Regions from separate parts of the Nocardiopsis gilva YIM 90087 genome, predicted to be linked through region 2. Evidence: predicted binding sites of a transcription regulator. Region 2 holds the regulator's gene; the other holds the start of a gene.
The links. Region 2 encodes LexA, which represses DNA repair genes until DNA is damaged. Its sites were predicted from a motif close to TCGAACANNTGTTCGA; they were not measured.
Positions count from the first base shown of each region.

Region 1: CDO52_RS04285 (DUF6504 family protein) is a predicted target of LexA. The motif match lies at 5,487-5,502, and genes of this name have one in related genera.

Region 1 is NZ_CP022753.1:876,735-884,219, forward strand. Features, by position in the region: gene CDO52_RS04265 (SLC13 family permease) at 1-1,507, opposite strand, end outside; gene CDO52_RS04270 (TAXI family TRAP transporter solute-binding subunit) at 1,811-2,731, shown strand; gene CDO52_RS04275 (HAMP domain-containing sensor histidine kinase) at 2,848-4,347, opposite strand; gene CDO52_RS04280 (response regulator transcription factor) at 4,351-5,028, opposite strand; gene CDO52_RS04285 (DUF6504 family protein) at 5,223-5,474, opposite strand; gene CDO52_RS04290 (TetR/AcrR family transcriptional regulator) at 5,765-6,406, shown strand; gene CDO52_RS04295 (DivIVA domain-containing protein) at 6,425-7,207, opposite strand; gene CDO52_RS04300 (DivIVA domain-containing protein) at 7,242-7,485, opposite strand, start outside.
Region 2 is NZ_CP022753.1:2,215,949-2,223,433, forward strand. Features, by position in the region: gene CDO52_RS10195 (hypothetical protein) at 1-156, shown strand, start outside; gene CDO52_RS10200 (alpha/beta hydrolase family protein) at 189-1,265, opposite strand; gene lexA (transcriptional repressor LexA) at 1,531-2,304, opposite strand; gene CDO52_RS10210 (LysM peptidoglycan-binding domain-containing protein) at 2,740-3,150, shown strand; gene nrdR (transcriptional regulator NrdR) at 3,499-3,981, shown strand; gene CDO52_RS10220 (vitamin B12-dependent ribonucleotide reductase) at 4,160-7,039, shown strand; gene CDO52_RS10225 (CBS domain-containing protein) at 7,246-7,485, shown strand, end outside.

The sequences.
Region 1 (7,485 bases), 1.3 Mb from region 2:
CGATCCCGTACATGACGACGAGGATCAGGAACAGGGCGATCAGGTTGAGCCAGATCCCGCCCCGCATCATCTGCGCGATCGTCACGTGCCCCGAGCCGAAGACGATCGCGTTGGGCGGGGTCGCCACCGGGAGCATGAACGCCAGCGACGACGCCAGCACCGCCGGGACGATCAGGGTCATGACATCCATGCCCATCCCGACCGCGACGCCGCCCATGACGGGGAGGAACGTCGCGGCTGTCGCGGTGTTGCTGGTGAGCTCGGTCAGCAGCAGCACGAGTGCCGCGACGGCCAGGACCAGCACCCACACCGGCACCGTGCTCAGCGCGCCCACGCCCGCTCCGATCCACTCGCTGAGGCCGCTCTCGCCGAACTGCGTGGACAGGCTCAGGCCGCCGCCGAAGAGCAGCAGAATGCCCCACGGCAGCTTGGTGACGCTCTCCCAGTCGAGGAGCCGGGCACTCATCCGCCGATCCACCGGGATCACGAAGAGCAGCACCGCCACGGCCATTGCGATCCCGGCGTCGGAGATGCTCCCCAGCCACGGCAGCGTCGCGCCGACCGGGCTGTCGGCCAGCAGCGGCACGAACACCCACGCCAGTGCGGCCCCCACGAACACCAGCAGCACCAGGAACTCGCCGCGCGAGACCGGACCCATGGCGCGCAGCTCCGAGCGGATCAGCTCCCGGCCGTCCGCGCCTTCCGTGAACGCCTCGACGCGCGGCGGGAAGACCAGCTTGGTCAGCACCACCCATGTGAGGACCAGGAACACGGCGGCCAGCGGCAGGCCGACCATCATCCACTGGCCGAAGCCGATGGTGATGCCGTGGTTCTCGGCGAGGTAGCCGACCATGAGCGCGTTGGGCGGCGTGCCGATGAGGGTGGAGACCGACCCGATGGAGGAGGAGTAGGCGATACCGAGCATCAGCGCGGTCGCGAAGTTGGGGTCGGTCCGGCCGTCGCGCAGCTGGGCGACCATCGCGATCACGGCCGCACCGATCGGCAGCATCATGATGGTCGTGGACGTATTGCTGACCCACATCGTGATGAAGCCGGTGGCCAGCATGAACCCCGCGATGAGCATGGCCGGGCTGGTGCCCACCGCCGCCACGACGGTCAGCGCGATGCGCCGGTGCAGGTTCCACTTCTGCATGGCCAGGGCGAGCATGAAGCCGCCCATGAACAGGAAGATGATGGGGTTGGCGTAGGGGGCGGCCACGTCCTTGATATCGGCGCCGGTGAGGAGCGGGAACAGCACCAGCGGCAGCAGAGCCGTGGCGGGGAGGGGAATCGCCTCGGTGGCCCACCACACGGCCATCAGCGCGGCGACCCCCGCGGTGATCTTGCCCGCCGTGGACAGCGAGTCCGGCAGGACCAAGTAGAGGACAACGGAGACAAGGACGCCCACCGCCAGCCCGCCGACCTTCACCAGCGGGAGCGGTTCGCCGGTGTTGTCCGGGTGCGGAGGAGTGGACGAACCGCTGCTGCCGGCCGTAGACGTCGACATGGTGGGGGCGCCTCCTTGCGTGTTCGGTCGTCGTCGCTCGGCTCCGCGTCCGCTCGGAGGCTGAGCCGGTGTGGCACGTTCCCCGTGCGGCGCCCCCGTTATGCCGCAGGGGTCGGGAAGACACGCCGACTCCGCCCTCCGTACTTGGGAGCCTGGGGACTGTGGCGTAGAGCACGCAAGCGCTTGGCGAAAACTTGGGATTCTCCTGACATATGAGTACTTGACGTGCGTCACCGGTCGCTTGCGGTGACCCTCACGTGGCCGGACCCGGCCATCGACCACACCGTCGCCTAAGCTGCCGACGTGGGATTAGCGCAGCCGAGTCGGCGCACTGTTGTTCTCGGCGCCGTGGCGGTCGCCCTGACCGCGTGCAGCGGTCGGGGGGTCACGTCCTACCCGGAGCTCGTTTTGGCCACCGGCCCGCCCGGTGCGGTGTTCCGCGAGATCGGCGGGGCGCTGGCGACCGAGCTGCACGGCGCCATGCCGCAGACCAAGGTCACGGTTCTGGGCACCGGGGCGTCGACGGAGAACCTGAGACTCCTCGACGAGGGCCGGGCCCACCTGGGCATCTCCAGCCTGGACGCGGCCGCCGCCGACCCCGACGGCGTCGCCGCGATCGGCCGCCTCTACGACAGCTACCTGCACCTCGTGGTGCGCGCGGACTCCGAGATCACCGACTTCGACGACCTGACGGGCAAGCGGGTCTCCTTCGGGGCGACCGGATCCGGGACCGAGTACACGATGCTCCGCCTGACGGCGTTGACCGGCCTCGACGTCGACGACATGCGCATGGACCAGGCGGCATCGGCGCGTGCCCTGGCCAAGCGGGACATCGACGCGATGTTCTCGCTGACCGGAATCCCCACCCCCGCCATCACCGACCTTCTGCGCCACCAGGCGCTGCGCTGCCTCCCCCTGGACCGCCAGGCGGCCGACCTGGCCGAGGCCTACCCCGGCTCGTACTTCCCCGCGACGATCCCGGCGACGGCCTACCCCGGTCTGCCGCCGTGCCCGACCCTCTCGATCCCCAACGTCCTGCTGGCCCGCACCGATATCCCGGACACCGTGGCCCGGACGATCACGGAAACCGTTTTCACCACGGCCGACGCGATGGCCGCGACCCGCCCCGAGGCCGCCCAGATCAACGTCCGAACCGGGATCGCCACCAGCCCCATCCCCCTCCACCCGGGTGCCGTCGGGTGGTTCCGGGACCAGAAGGCCTAAGCGGCCGTCAGCCCACCGCGCCCTACTGGCGTTTCACCAACGCAGTCACCGTTCCCTTCGTTGATCTCGGAGATATTGGGGTAAAAATCGGCGCTGGGACCCCAATATCTCCGAGATCAACGAAGGGGTGCGGCGGGGGCGCGCGGCAGGCGGATGACGACGTCCAGCCCGTGGCCGGTGCCGTCCGGCCGCGGCAGTCCCGACTCCAGGCGCAGCTCGCCGCCCGCGCCGCGGACCAGCTCGGCGCAGATGGCCAGGCCCAGCCCGGTGCCGTCGGTGTTCTGGTGCTTGGCCGCGCGCCAGAAGCGGCGCAGCGCACCGGCGCGCTCCTCGTCGGTCAGGCCGACGCCGTCGTCGGACACGTGCAGCTCGACCAGGTCCGGGCCGCTGTCGGCGGACGCCGCCGCCCCATCGTGCGCACCGTCATCCGCGCCATCCACCGCGGACCGCGCGGGAGCGTCGCTCCGGTCGGCCGACCGCACCCGCAGCTCCACCCGGCTCCCGTCCGACAGTCGGCCGGCGTTGGTCATCAGCTCGTCCAGCACGCTGCCCAGCCCGCCGGGCGGTGCCATCAGCCGAAGCCCGTCCGGCACCCGTGTCTCGACGGTGATGCCCCGCTGTGCGCCGAGCACCCGCCACCGTGCGGCGTGCGCGTCCAGCACGGTGTCCAGGTCCACCGGCTCCGCCCCGCTGAAACTCTCCAGCCGCGTCATGGCGAGCAGCGAGTTCAGCATCCGGTGCATGGCCATGGCCTCCTCCACGGCGTCCTGGTGTGCCGCGCGGGCGTCCGGGCCGGTGAGGAAGGGAGCCAGGTTCTCCACGGCCAGCCGCAGGCTCGCCAGCGGGTTGCGGAGCTGGTGAGAGGCGTCGGACACGAACGCCCGCTGGCGCTGTACGGCCTTCTGCACCACGTCCACCATCGCGTTGAACGACTCCGCGAGACGGCGCAGCTCCGGCGGGCCGCCCGCGGCATCGGCGCGGACCGACAGATCGCCCTGGGCGACCGCGGCGGTGGCGTCGTCGAGCCGCTGCACCGGTCGCAGCACCCAGCGCGACAGCGGCCACGCGGATGCGGCGAGCCCGGTCAGCGGCACCAGGCTCAGCAGTGACAGCCCCGCCCAGTCGACGAGGATGGCCGCGCGCAACCGGTCGGTCGGCGACACCAGCACCACGACCCCGGCCACCTCGCTGTCCCGTCCGATCGGCTCCGCCAGGACCAGCGGGTCGGACTCCCACGGCCACACCGCGGTGGGCGGCTCCGGGCGGAACCCGGCGAGGGCGGGGGTCATCACCTCGCGCGCCCGGGCGCCGTCCAGCAGCTCGGCGGCCTGGTCCGTGGGAACGGACGCGACCACCACCTCGCCCGCGGGATCGGCCACCGCGACGTCGATGCCGTACAGCTCCTCGTACCGCTTCAGCTCGCTGTCCAGGGCCTCCAGCCGGCCGGTGCGCATGGCGGTGTCGCCGAGGGAGGCGAACCGGCCGACATCACTGAGCCGGTCCACATAGACCTGCTGGGTCTCCTGCTGCGCCATGACCGTTCCGAGCGGCAGGGCGAGCGCCGCCACCAGCAGGAACGCCATCGGCACCAGGATGAACAGCAGCCTCCGCAGCACCGGTCACGCCGACCCTGACTCGTCGACCAGGCGGTAGCCGACGCCGCGCACGGTCCGGATGCGCACGGTGTCGTGGAGCTTGCCGCGCAGGGCCGCGATGTGGGTGTCGAGGGTGCGGGAGGAGGATTCCCAGGCCGAGCCCCACACCTGGTCGAGGATGAGGTCCCGGCTCACCACAGCGGGCGAGCGCGACGTGAGCAGTGCGAGGAGGTCGAATTCCTTGCGGGTCAGGGCGAGGGAGGCTCCGGCGAGGTCGGCCTCGCGGGCGCCCATGTCGAGGGTGAGGGAGCCCAGTCGCAGCGGGGGCTCGTCGTCGTGGCTGGCGCGGGCGGTGCGGGTGCGGCGCAGCACGGCGTCGATGCGGGCCAGGAGCTCGGCGATGCCGAACGGTTTGACGACGTAGTCGTCGGCGCCGCTGCGCAGTCCCCGGACGCGCTCGCGCTCCTCGGCACGCGCGGTGACGGCGATGATCGCGGTCTGGGGGCGCTCGCGCAGGCGGCGGAGGACGTCGATTCCGTCGGCGTCGGGAAGCCCCAGGTCGAGGAGGACGACGTCGGCCGCCGGGGCGCGCATCACCGCTTCGGCCGTCGCCACGCGGGTGACCTCATAGGAGGCGTTGCGGAGCGCGGTGACCAGGCCTCGGGCCACGCGGTCGTCGTCCTCCACCACCAGGATGCGCATAGTGGGTCATCGTAGAACCCCGAGACCGCCGACGCCGCCTCGCGGCCGCGCCCGGCCACGGTCCTGCCAGGGCGCCGGCCGGAGCGGGAGGGGACGCGCGCGGGGGAACCGCACGAGCGCGATCCGTGAAGAGCGCGATCCCCGGTGCCCCGCTCCGGCCGTGGCGCGTGGGGCGCCGTGGGCCTGAGCGGGCCCTAGTTCCACAGGCGGCGCATCGTCCAGTCGGCGGTGGCCGTGTCGAGCGTGATGTCGGCGATCGCGGGCTCGCCGTGGTCGGATTCGGCGGCGACCCGTACCAGGCGGATGTCGGCCTCGGGCGTGCCGGGAGCCGAGTTCCAGGTTCCGATGACGCGCCGGACCCGGAACATCCGGCCGCGCCAGGAGAAGAAGGCGGGGTGGCCGCCCATGGACGCTCTGACGTCGATCCGTTCGTTGTAGAGACTCACCCTGGCATTCTATCGAACACGTGTTCGATGTAGCAGCAGGTGCGTGAAGCTGTCTCGCGTCTCTCACCCTAGGGGCCGGTGCGGTCCCGGCACTGCCGACCGCGTGTCCCCGCGTCGGCCGGGCGCCCTCGACCGGCGGGAACGCGGGGACGAGTCGATGATCACCTGCCCCTTCCCGGCGTGTCGGGCAGGTGACCCGGTAGCGGGGGCGGGCCACCGGGACGAGACCGACCGGCCGGTCTGCCTATCCTGGAAGCGGCTGGTCAGCACAAGGGGAGACGGGGCGACGCATGGGGAATCCGCGGGACGAGCGCCCGGAGCACGGCCAGGACCGTTCCTCGTCGGGGTCGGGCGAGGGGAGTGCCGCCTCGGTCCCGGACCGGCTGCTGTCCGCCGCCACGCGGTTGTTCGCCGAACGCGGCTACGAGCGGACCTCGGTACGGGAGATCGTGGAGGCGGCCGGGGTCACCAAGGGGGCGATGTACCACTACTTCGCCTCGAAGGACGACCTTCTGTTCGCCGTCTACCAGCGCGTCCTCGCCATGCAGATGCGTCGACTGGAGGAGTTCGCGACGGCCGAGGGGCCGATCGCGGAGCGGCTGAGAGCGGCCGCCGCCGACGTTGTCCACACGACTGTGGACAACCTCGAAGACACCGTGATCTTCCAGCGGTCGCTGCACATGCTCTCTCCGGAACGGCAGAACGAGGTGCGCAAGGAGCGGCGCCGCTACCACGAGCGGTTCCGGGAGATGATCGAGGACGGCCAGCAGATCGGGGTCTTCCGCACCGACATCCCGGCCGACATCGTCGTCACCCAGTACTTCGGCGCCGTGCACCACCTGGGCATGTGGTACCGCCCCGACGGCGAGCTCACCGGGGCCGCAGTCGGGGACTACTTCGCCGACCTGCTGCTGAACGGGCTGCGGCCATAGAACCCCGGTGCGTGTGGGTCAGGGCTGCTCGTACCTGCGGAGTTCGTCGGCGAGGAGATCGAGGAAGGCGTCGACCTGCGCGGGGTCGTACCCCGGCCGGGCGCGCGTGGTGCCGAACTGGACCCGCTCGACCTGCGCGGGGGTGAGCAGCGCGCGGTCGGGTCGCCCGTTGAGGAGGGCCTCCAGGGTGACCTCGGCGCTGTCGAGGAAGTCGTCGACCTCCTGTTCGTTGTAGCCGGTGGTCAGGCGGGTCGTCGCGAACTCCTTGTTGCGGACGTCCTCCGGCGTCATCCGGGGCCGCTCCCGCGGCGTCTCGCCGTAGGCCGGGCCCGCGGCCCCGGGCGGCGGCTGCGACGCGCCGATCGGTGGCTGCGCGGGCCGCATCGGCGGTTGCGCGGGTCCACTCCCTGGTGCTTGCGCAGCACCAGGCGCTCCATAGGGAGAGGGCGGCTGTGGCCCCTGCGGGTGCTGTTGGGCGTAGGGGTGCTGCGTCGGCCGGCGCGCCGCCCCGGCGGTCGCTCCGCTGCTCAGCCCGCGAGCGCGCAGGTCATCGACGATGACGTCGAGGAAGTCGTCGACCTCGTCCTCGTTGTATCCGGGGCTGAGGCGCGTGCTCCGGAACCGGGCAGCCTGCACCTCCTCCGCGGTGATCAGCGGCCCGCTCTGCGGGCCGCCCTGCAGCGCCATGAGCGTGGCCTCGACGCGGTCCAGGAGGTCGTCGACGTCCTCTTCGTTGTATCCGGGGCGAAGACGCACCACATGGAACTGCTTGTTGCGGACGTCCGCAGGTGTCAGAGCCATGCCTATATTGTGCAGTCTTCACCTGATCAACGCGTTAATGCTGGTTGGGTGGATGCGACCCGCCGTCGAGACGGTCGGCGAGACCGTCGATCAGGGAGGCGACCTGGCCCTCGTCATAGCCGCGGAAAACGACGTCGAAGCCTGCGGCGCGGGTCCGCAGGTCCTGGGCGGTGAGCGTGGCGGCACCGGGGCCGCCCCTCTTCACGGCGTCGACACTGGCGACCGCTTCGTTGACGACCTCCTCGACCTGCTGGCGGTCATAGCCGCGAAGCACGATG
Region 2 (7,485 bases):
GTGGGCGTTCGAGTCTCCAACGTGTACGCGGAGACCTGCTACACCGCCGCGACGGACTTCAACGCCGAGGAGTCGATCCCCGGGGACGACGCCCTGGCCGGGGCCGAGGAGCTCGCCCGGGACGTCGTCCAAGGGATCAAGGACAGCAAGGAATAGGCGGGCCGGGCCGGGGGGTATCCCCGGCACGCTCACACCACCCCGTCGAGGAACTCCCGCACGGCCGGAGCGACCTCGGGTGAGAACTCGCGGTCAGCGTCGAGGACCGAGACGCCGGGGGAGTCGTCGTAGAGGCGGAGGACGTGGTCGGCGTCGGGGAGGTCCACCCGGCGTGCGTTGTCCAGGCCGCCCATCAGCCGGTCCACGTCCTCTTCCGCGATCTGGGTGTCGGCCGTGCCCCACAGCACCAGCGTGCGCGTCTCCGGCGGCAGGTCGCGGGCCAGCTCCACCGGGTCCATGGCGTCGATCGTCCGCAGGAACGGGGCGTTGGCGGTGGTGAGAATGTGCGACAGCGGCGCCGGGACCTCCTGGGGCAGGGGCTTGTCCGCGCGGATACGCGCGATTCCCGTGCGGAGCTTGGAGAGCACGTCGGTGGCGTCCGTGGCGCCGATCTGCTGGGCGGTTTCGGCCGTGCGCACCTGCTCGGTGATCTGGCGGTCGAGCGTGTCGAGGTAGCGGTCGCCGACCGGGGCGGCGAGGACGAGGCCCACCGGCGGGTGCTCCGCGACCACCTCGGGCGAGCGCAGGGCGAACAGCGCGCCCTCGCTGTGCCCGACGACGAGCACCCGGCCGGGGTCGACCTCGGGCTGCGCGATGAGCTCGGCATAGGCGTCGGCCATCTCGTCTTCGAAGACCTCGTAGGGGACGGGTTCCTCCGCGTCGTGGGAGCCCAGGCCCGTCGTACCGCTGCCGAGTTTGTCGTAGCGCAGCGAGGCGACGCCGGCCTCCGCTAGGACCCGGGCGAGGTTCAGGTTGGTATCGGCCCCTGGCCGCAGCTCGCTGTTGCCGTCGCGGTCGGTGGGGCCGCTCCCGGAGATGATGAGCGCGGCGGGGATCGGCGCGTCGCCGACCACGCGGGGGAGGGCGAACGTGCCGTGCAGCGTGTCGGGGCCGCTGTCGAAGCGCACGTCGCGTTCCGCGGGCTCGACCCCGGGCGGGTCGGGTTCGGCCGGGCGGTCGGGGGAGACGCCGCAGCCGGTGGCGAGCAGGAGCGCCGCCAGCGCCCCGGCGGCGGCCCGGGTGAGGGCGACGGGAGACGGAGAAGGCATGGTCCTAACTTAGGGGGCGCGCTGGGCGGCGGAGCGTGTGAACGGGTGTGGGGAGAAGGCGCGGTATTTCGCTATTGCGTGTCGCGTCCGTATCGGTATCAAGTTGTATCCGGGGATCCCGTCATAACAGAGCGCTATTCGGTTTGCGCGGCCGCTGGGCCCTTTCGCCTTTGCCGAATTTCCGCGGAAAAAAGCCGGGCCCGCGGTCTCGGGGAGAGATCACGGGCCCGATGGCCAAGCGAGGCGACATCGTTATCCGGGGGGATCACACCCGCCGCATAACGGCGACGACCTTCCCGAGAATGGTGGCGTTGTCGCCGTCGATGGGCGCGTAGGCGTCGTTGCGCGGAAGCAGCCGCACGTGCTCGCCCTCGCGCTTGAAGACCTTCACCGTGGCCTCGTCGTCGAGCAGCGCGGCGACGATGTCGCCATTGTTGGCGTCCGGCTGCTGGCGGACGACGACCAGGTCGCCGTCGGTGATGGCGGCGTCGACCATGGAGTCGCCGACGACGTTGAGCATGAACAGGCGGCCCTCGCCGACGAGCTGCTTGGGCAGGGTGAGGACGTCCTCGATGGACTCCTCGGCCAGGATCGGACCACCGGCGGCGATGCGCCCGACGACCGGGACATCGGTCGCGCGGGAGTAGTCGGCGCGGGGGTCATTCTCCAGCTCGTCCCAGGAGCGAATCGGGGGTTGTCCTGGAATGCGAATTTCCACCGCCCTTGGGCGATTTTGGTCCCGATAAAGATAGCCTTTGCGTTGCAACACCTTCAGTTGGTGCGCGACACTGGACGGGCTCGACAGGCCCACCGCATCACCGATTTCCCGGATGGACGGCGGGTACCCTCGCTGCCGTACATAGCGGTGGATGCAGTTCAGAACACTCTGCTGGCGGGCCGTGAGCTTCGGTGCGGCATCCGTTTGGCCCATGGAGTCGTCGGCCTCCGCGATCGTCGCGGGGGAAGCGGTGGACCGGAGTGCGGTGACGCTTCTCCCGCCCGCCTGAGGTTCGTGCGTTCCGTGGTTTTCCTCCGGCACGGCCGGCCTCCTCGGCGGTCGGTGTTCTGCGTGGGCTGTCGGTGACGGTGCCGATCGTCCGGCCGCGTCACATGCGGTGTCCGACCACGCGCCGATTGGCGGGCGCGGAGGCGCGGATACCTCGGCGGTTGCGTCGATCGAGCACGTCTAACGTTACTGCCTGTGTAGTGCCATATCAAACAAACGTTCGAGATGGTGATGAAAAAATCGCCCGGATGCGGTATTAGTCGAACGGCTGTTCTAACGAACTGGCGTTCGAAGGGGATGATCGTGTTCCCGCCCCAACCAGTCCCAACTCCCCCGACCCACCCCCCTGAACCCGCCCTTTTCGACTGGGCGGTGGAGATCCCCGAGTGGGCCCCGTCCCGCGCCCCTCGCCCGGAAGGCTCCTCCGCTTCCACCGCTCCTGCCCCGGGTGCCTCCCCGGCCGCCCGCGTGGCTCCGTCCGTTCCCTCTCGGCGGACCGCCCCGTCGGACCCGGCGGGCCCTGCGGCCCGTGCGCTCGGCCCCGAGCCCACACCCGCGCCCGCGGTGCGCCTCACCCGGCGCGGCCGTGTGGTGCTCGTCTCCGCTGCGTCGGCTGCGGTGGTCGCCGGACTGTCGATGCTCTTCGTCACCTCCGCCGCTGTCGGGGCTTCCGCCTCCGGAACCTCCCCTGAGGCGTCCGTCTCCGATGGCGCGCGCTCGACGGTGGTCGTGCGCGATGGCGATACGCTGTGGGGGATCGCCCAGCGGGTTCGGCCCGGCTACGATCCCCGCCCAGCGGTGCACGAGATCGTCGAGCTGAACGACCTGCCCAACCCCGATCTCACCCCCGGGCAGGAGCTCCTGCTGCCCGATTACTGACACTCCCGTGTCCGTGGCGTGCCCGTGTTCGCCCTCGCGGCGGACGGGTGCGCCCTTCGGCATGCCCGCATCCCGTCGGCGGGGCCGTGGCCGGATGGCGCGGCGCACCCGTTCGGGGACTTGCGCGCGAGGGGGGACCGCCGTAGGTTGACCACAACATCTAGTGCTCACCGGGAACAAGCAGCCCAGAACTTGTGCTTTAGTAGGTATCCGGTCTTTCTGGATCATCCGGTTCGGAGAGGTTGGTGACGACGATGCACACAAGGCTGCTCGGCACGGTCGCGAGCACGTCCGCGGCAGCTGTACGCGGGGTTCGACCGATGCGGATCTGGGGGGAGGCACACCGGCATGCACTGTCCGTTCTGCCGCCACCCTGACAGCAGGGTCATCGACAGCCGGTCGACCGACGACGGCGCGGCCATACGCCGCAGACGCGCGTGTCCCGAGTGCGAACGGCGTTTCACCACGCAGGAGACGGTGCTGCTGATGGTGGCCAAGCGCTCCGGCGTGACGGAGCCGTTCTCCCGGACCAAGATCATCGCGGGCGTGCGCCGCGCCTGCCAGGGTCGGCCCGTCACCGAGGACTTGCTCGCGAAGCTCGGGCAACAGGTCGAAGAGGAGATCCGGTGCCGAGGTGTCGCCGAGGTGCCCTCGCACGAGATCGGGCTGGCCATTCTCGGCCCGCTGCGTGATCTCGACGAGGTGGCCTACCTGCACTTCGCGTCGGTCTACCGGGGCTTCGAGTCGCTGATGGACTTTGAGAACGAGATCGCGATACTGCGGGCCGACCGGGCCAAGGTGAATGGGACGAGCGGGCAGAGCGAGTCGTGAGTAGCCGGACAACGGCGGACTGATCCGCGGGGCCCGACCGCGCGTGGGCGACGCGCACGGGCAGGGCCGTGACGACGTGATGAAAACCGTCATCTGGCCGCGTCACGCCAACGGATGTGACGTGGGAGCACTGGCGGGGGATCGGAACGGATATGTGGCGAGAACTGGGGGAGCTGACATGACGGAGACCACCGGCGCGACGGGGCGCAAGGGGAAGGGCAAGCGCAGCGGTCTGAAGATCGAGCGCATCTTCACCACGCCCGGCGTGCACCCCTACGACGAGGTCGAGTGGGAGCGTCGCGATGTGGTCATGACGAACTGGCGGGACGGTTCGGTCAACTTCGAGCAGCGGGGCGTGGAGTTCCCCGCGTCGTGGTCGATCAACGCCACCCAGATCGTCGCCAGCAAGTACTTCCGCGGTGCCGTGGGCACCCCGGAGCGCGAGTGGAGCCTCAAGCAGCTCGTCGACCGCGTCGCCGGGATGTACACCGAGACGGGTAAGGCGAACGGCTACTTCGCCTCCGACGACGACGCCGAGATCTTCGACCACGAGCTGAAGTACGCCCTCGTGCAGCAGCTCTTCAGCTTCAACTCCCCGGTCTGGTTCAACGTCGGTACCGCGTCCAAGCAGCAGGTCTCGGCCTGCTTCATCCTGTCCGTGGACGACACCATGGAGTCGATCCTCGACTGGTACAAGGAAGAGGGGATCATCTTCAAGGGCGGCTCCGGCGCGGGCGTGAACCTCTCGCGCATCCGCTCCAGCCAGGAGCTGCTGTCCTCCGGCGGTACCGCCTCCGGCCCGGTGTCGTTCATGCGCGGCGCCGACGCCTCCGCGGGGACCATCAAGTCCGGCGGCGCCACCCGCCGCGCGGCCAAGATGGTCGTCCTCGACGTCGACCACCCCGACATCGGGGAGTTCGTCGCCACCAAGGCCCGCGAGGAGCACAAGATCCGCGCGCTGCGCGACGCCGGGTTCGACGTCGACCTGGGCGGCAGCGACATCGTCAGCGTGCAGTACCAGAACGCCAACAACTCGGTGCGCGTCTCCGACACGTTCATGCGCGCCGTCGAGGCCGGCGCGGAGTTCGGCCTGACCTCCCGCACGAGCGGCGAGGTGATCGCCACGGTCGACGCCAAGGAGCTCTTCCACCAGATGGCGAAGGCCGCCTGGGAGTGCGCCGACCCGGGGCTGCAGTACGACGACACGATCAACGACTGGCACACCACGCCCGAGAGCGGGCGGATCAGCGCCAGCAACCCCTGCTCGGAGTACGTCCACCTGGACAACTCCTCGTGCAACCTGGCCTCGATCAACCTGCTGAAGTTCCTCACCCCCGAGGACGCCTTCGACGTCGACAAGTTCGTCAAGCTCACCGAGCTGGTCATCACGGCGATGGACATCTCCATCACGTTCGCGGACTTCCCGACCGAGAAGATCGGCGAGACCACGCGTGCGTTCCGCCAGCTCGGCATCGGCTACGCCAACCTCGGCGCGCTGCTCATGGCCACCGGCCACGCCTATGACTCCGACGGCGGCCGCGCCGTCGCCGCCGCCATCACGTCGCTGATGACCGGGACCGCCTACCGGCGCAGCGCCGAGGTCGCCGGTGTGGTCGGCCCTTACGACGGCTACGCCAAGAACGTCGACTCCCACAAGCGCGTCATGCGCAAGCACGCCGCCGCCAACGACGACCTGCGCACCATCGGCGCGATGGACGCCGACATCCACGCGGCCGCCACCAAGGAGTGGCAGAGCTGCCTGCGGATCGGCGAGAAGAACGGCTGGCGCAACGCCCAGGCCAGCCTGCTCGCGCCCACCGGCACCATCGGCTTCATGATGGACTGCGACACCACCGGCATCGAGCCGGACTTCTCGCTGGTCAAGTTCAAGAAGCTGGTCGGCGGCGGGTCCATGCAGATCGTCAACCAGGCGATCCCGCGCGCGCTGAAGAACCTCGGCTACCAGCAGGAGCAGATCGAGGCCATCGTCGAGTTCATCTCGGAGAACGGCCACGTGGTCGACGCCCCGGGGCTGCGCCCCGAGCACTACGAGGTCTTCGACTGCGCCATGGGCAAGCGCTACATCAAGCCCATGGGCCACGTGGAGATGATGGCGGCGGTGCAGCCGTTCCTCTCCGGTGCGATCTCCAAGACGGTCAACGTGCCCGAAGAGGCCACCGTCGAGGACTTCGAGCACATCTACTACGAGGGCTGGCGGCTCGGCCTCAAGGCGCTCGCCGTCTACCGCGACAACTGCAAGGTCGGCCAGCCGCTGTCCACAGGCAAGACCGAGGACAGTGAGAAGACGGCGGGCGCGGACACTGCCGAGAAGCGCCCGGAGCCGGAGGTCATCGAGGTCAACCGGCCGGTCCGCCGCCGCCTCCCGAAGAAGCGGCCGAGCCAGACCGTCTCCTTCACCGTCGGCGGCGCCGAGGGCTACATCACCGCCGGGTCCTACCCCGACGACGGCCTCGGCGAGGTCTTCATGAAGCTCGGCAAGCAGGGCTCGACCCTGGCCGGTGTCATGGACGCCTTCTCCATCGCGATCTCCATCGCGCTGCAGTACGGGGTCCCGCTGGAGACCTACGTCGAGAAGTTCACCAACATGCGCTTCGAGCCGGCCGGCATGACCGACGACCCGGACATCCGCATGGCCCAGTCGGTGGTCGACTACATCTTCCGCCGCCTGGCCCTGGACTACCTCTCCTACGAGGAGCGCTCCGCCCTCGGCGTCCTCTCCGCCGAGGAGCGCCGTGCCCAGGCCGCGGGCGAGGACCCGTCCCAGGTCGCCGCCCAGGTCGAGTCCTACGCCCAGTCGGCCGCCCCGGCGAATGCGGAAGCGGACCAGGTCACCGATGGCCCCGCGAACCCCGCGGAGCGCGCGTCGTCGACCGCCACCCGCGCCGTCGAGGAGGCCCGCACCAGCACGGAGATCCTCGAAGCCAAGCAGGGCTTCATGGCCGACGCTCCGCTGTGCGTCACCTGCGGCACCAAGATGCGCCCGTCCGGCAGCTGCTACGCCTGCGAAGGCTGCGGCTCCACCAGCGGCTGCAGCTGATCCCGCGGGCCTGACCCGACCCACCCGAGCCGGGGCCGACCGACCGTCGGCCCCGGCTTCTCCTTGTACGCACCAGGTTCCCCGGCCGACGGTGGCTCCTCCGCCGGGGACTCCGCCGCTCTGGACCTGCGCCTCCGCAGGTGATCGGGTGATTGGCGAAGGTCCAGCATGGGTAACCCTCGCTTACCGATCGAAAGGTGGTTGCCATGCTGATCGCTGAGATCTTGCGGGCGAAAGGCTCAAAGGTGGTGACTGTCCAGCCGGACACAACGGTGGCCGAGTTGGTGACGCGCTTGGCCGCACACAACATCGGTGCGGTGGTGGTGACCGACCACGACGAGATCGCCGGGATCGCGTCGGAGCGCGACGTCGTCCGCCAGCTGGAGGCACGAGGAGCCGAACTCCTCGCCGCACCGGTTTCCGACATCATGACCAGCGTCGTCGTC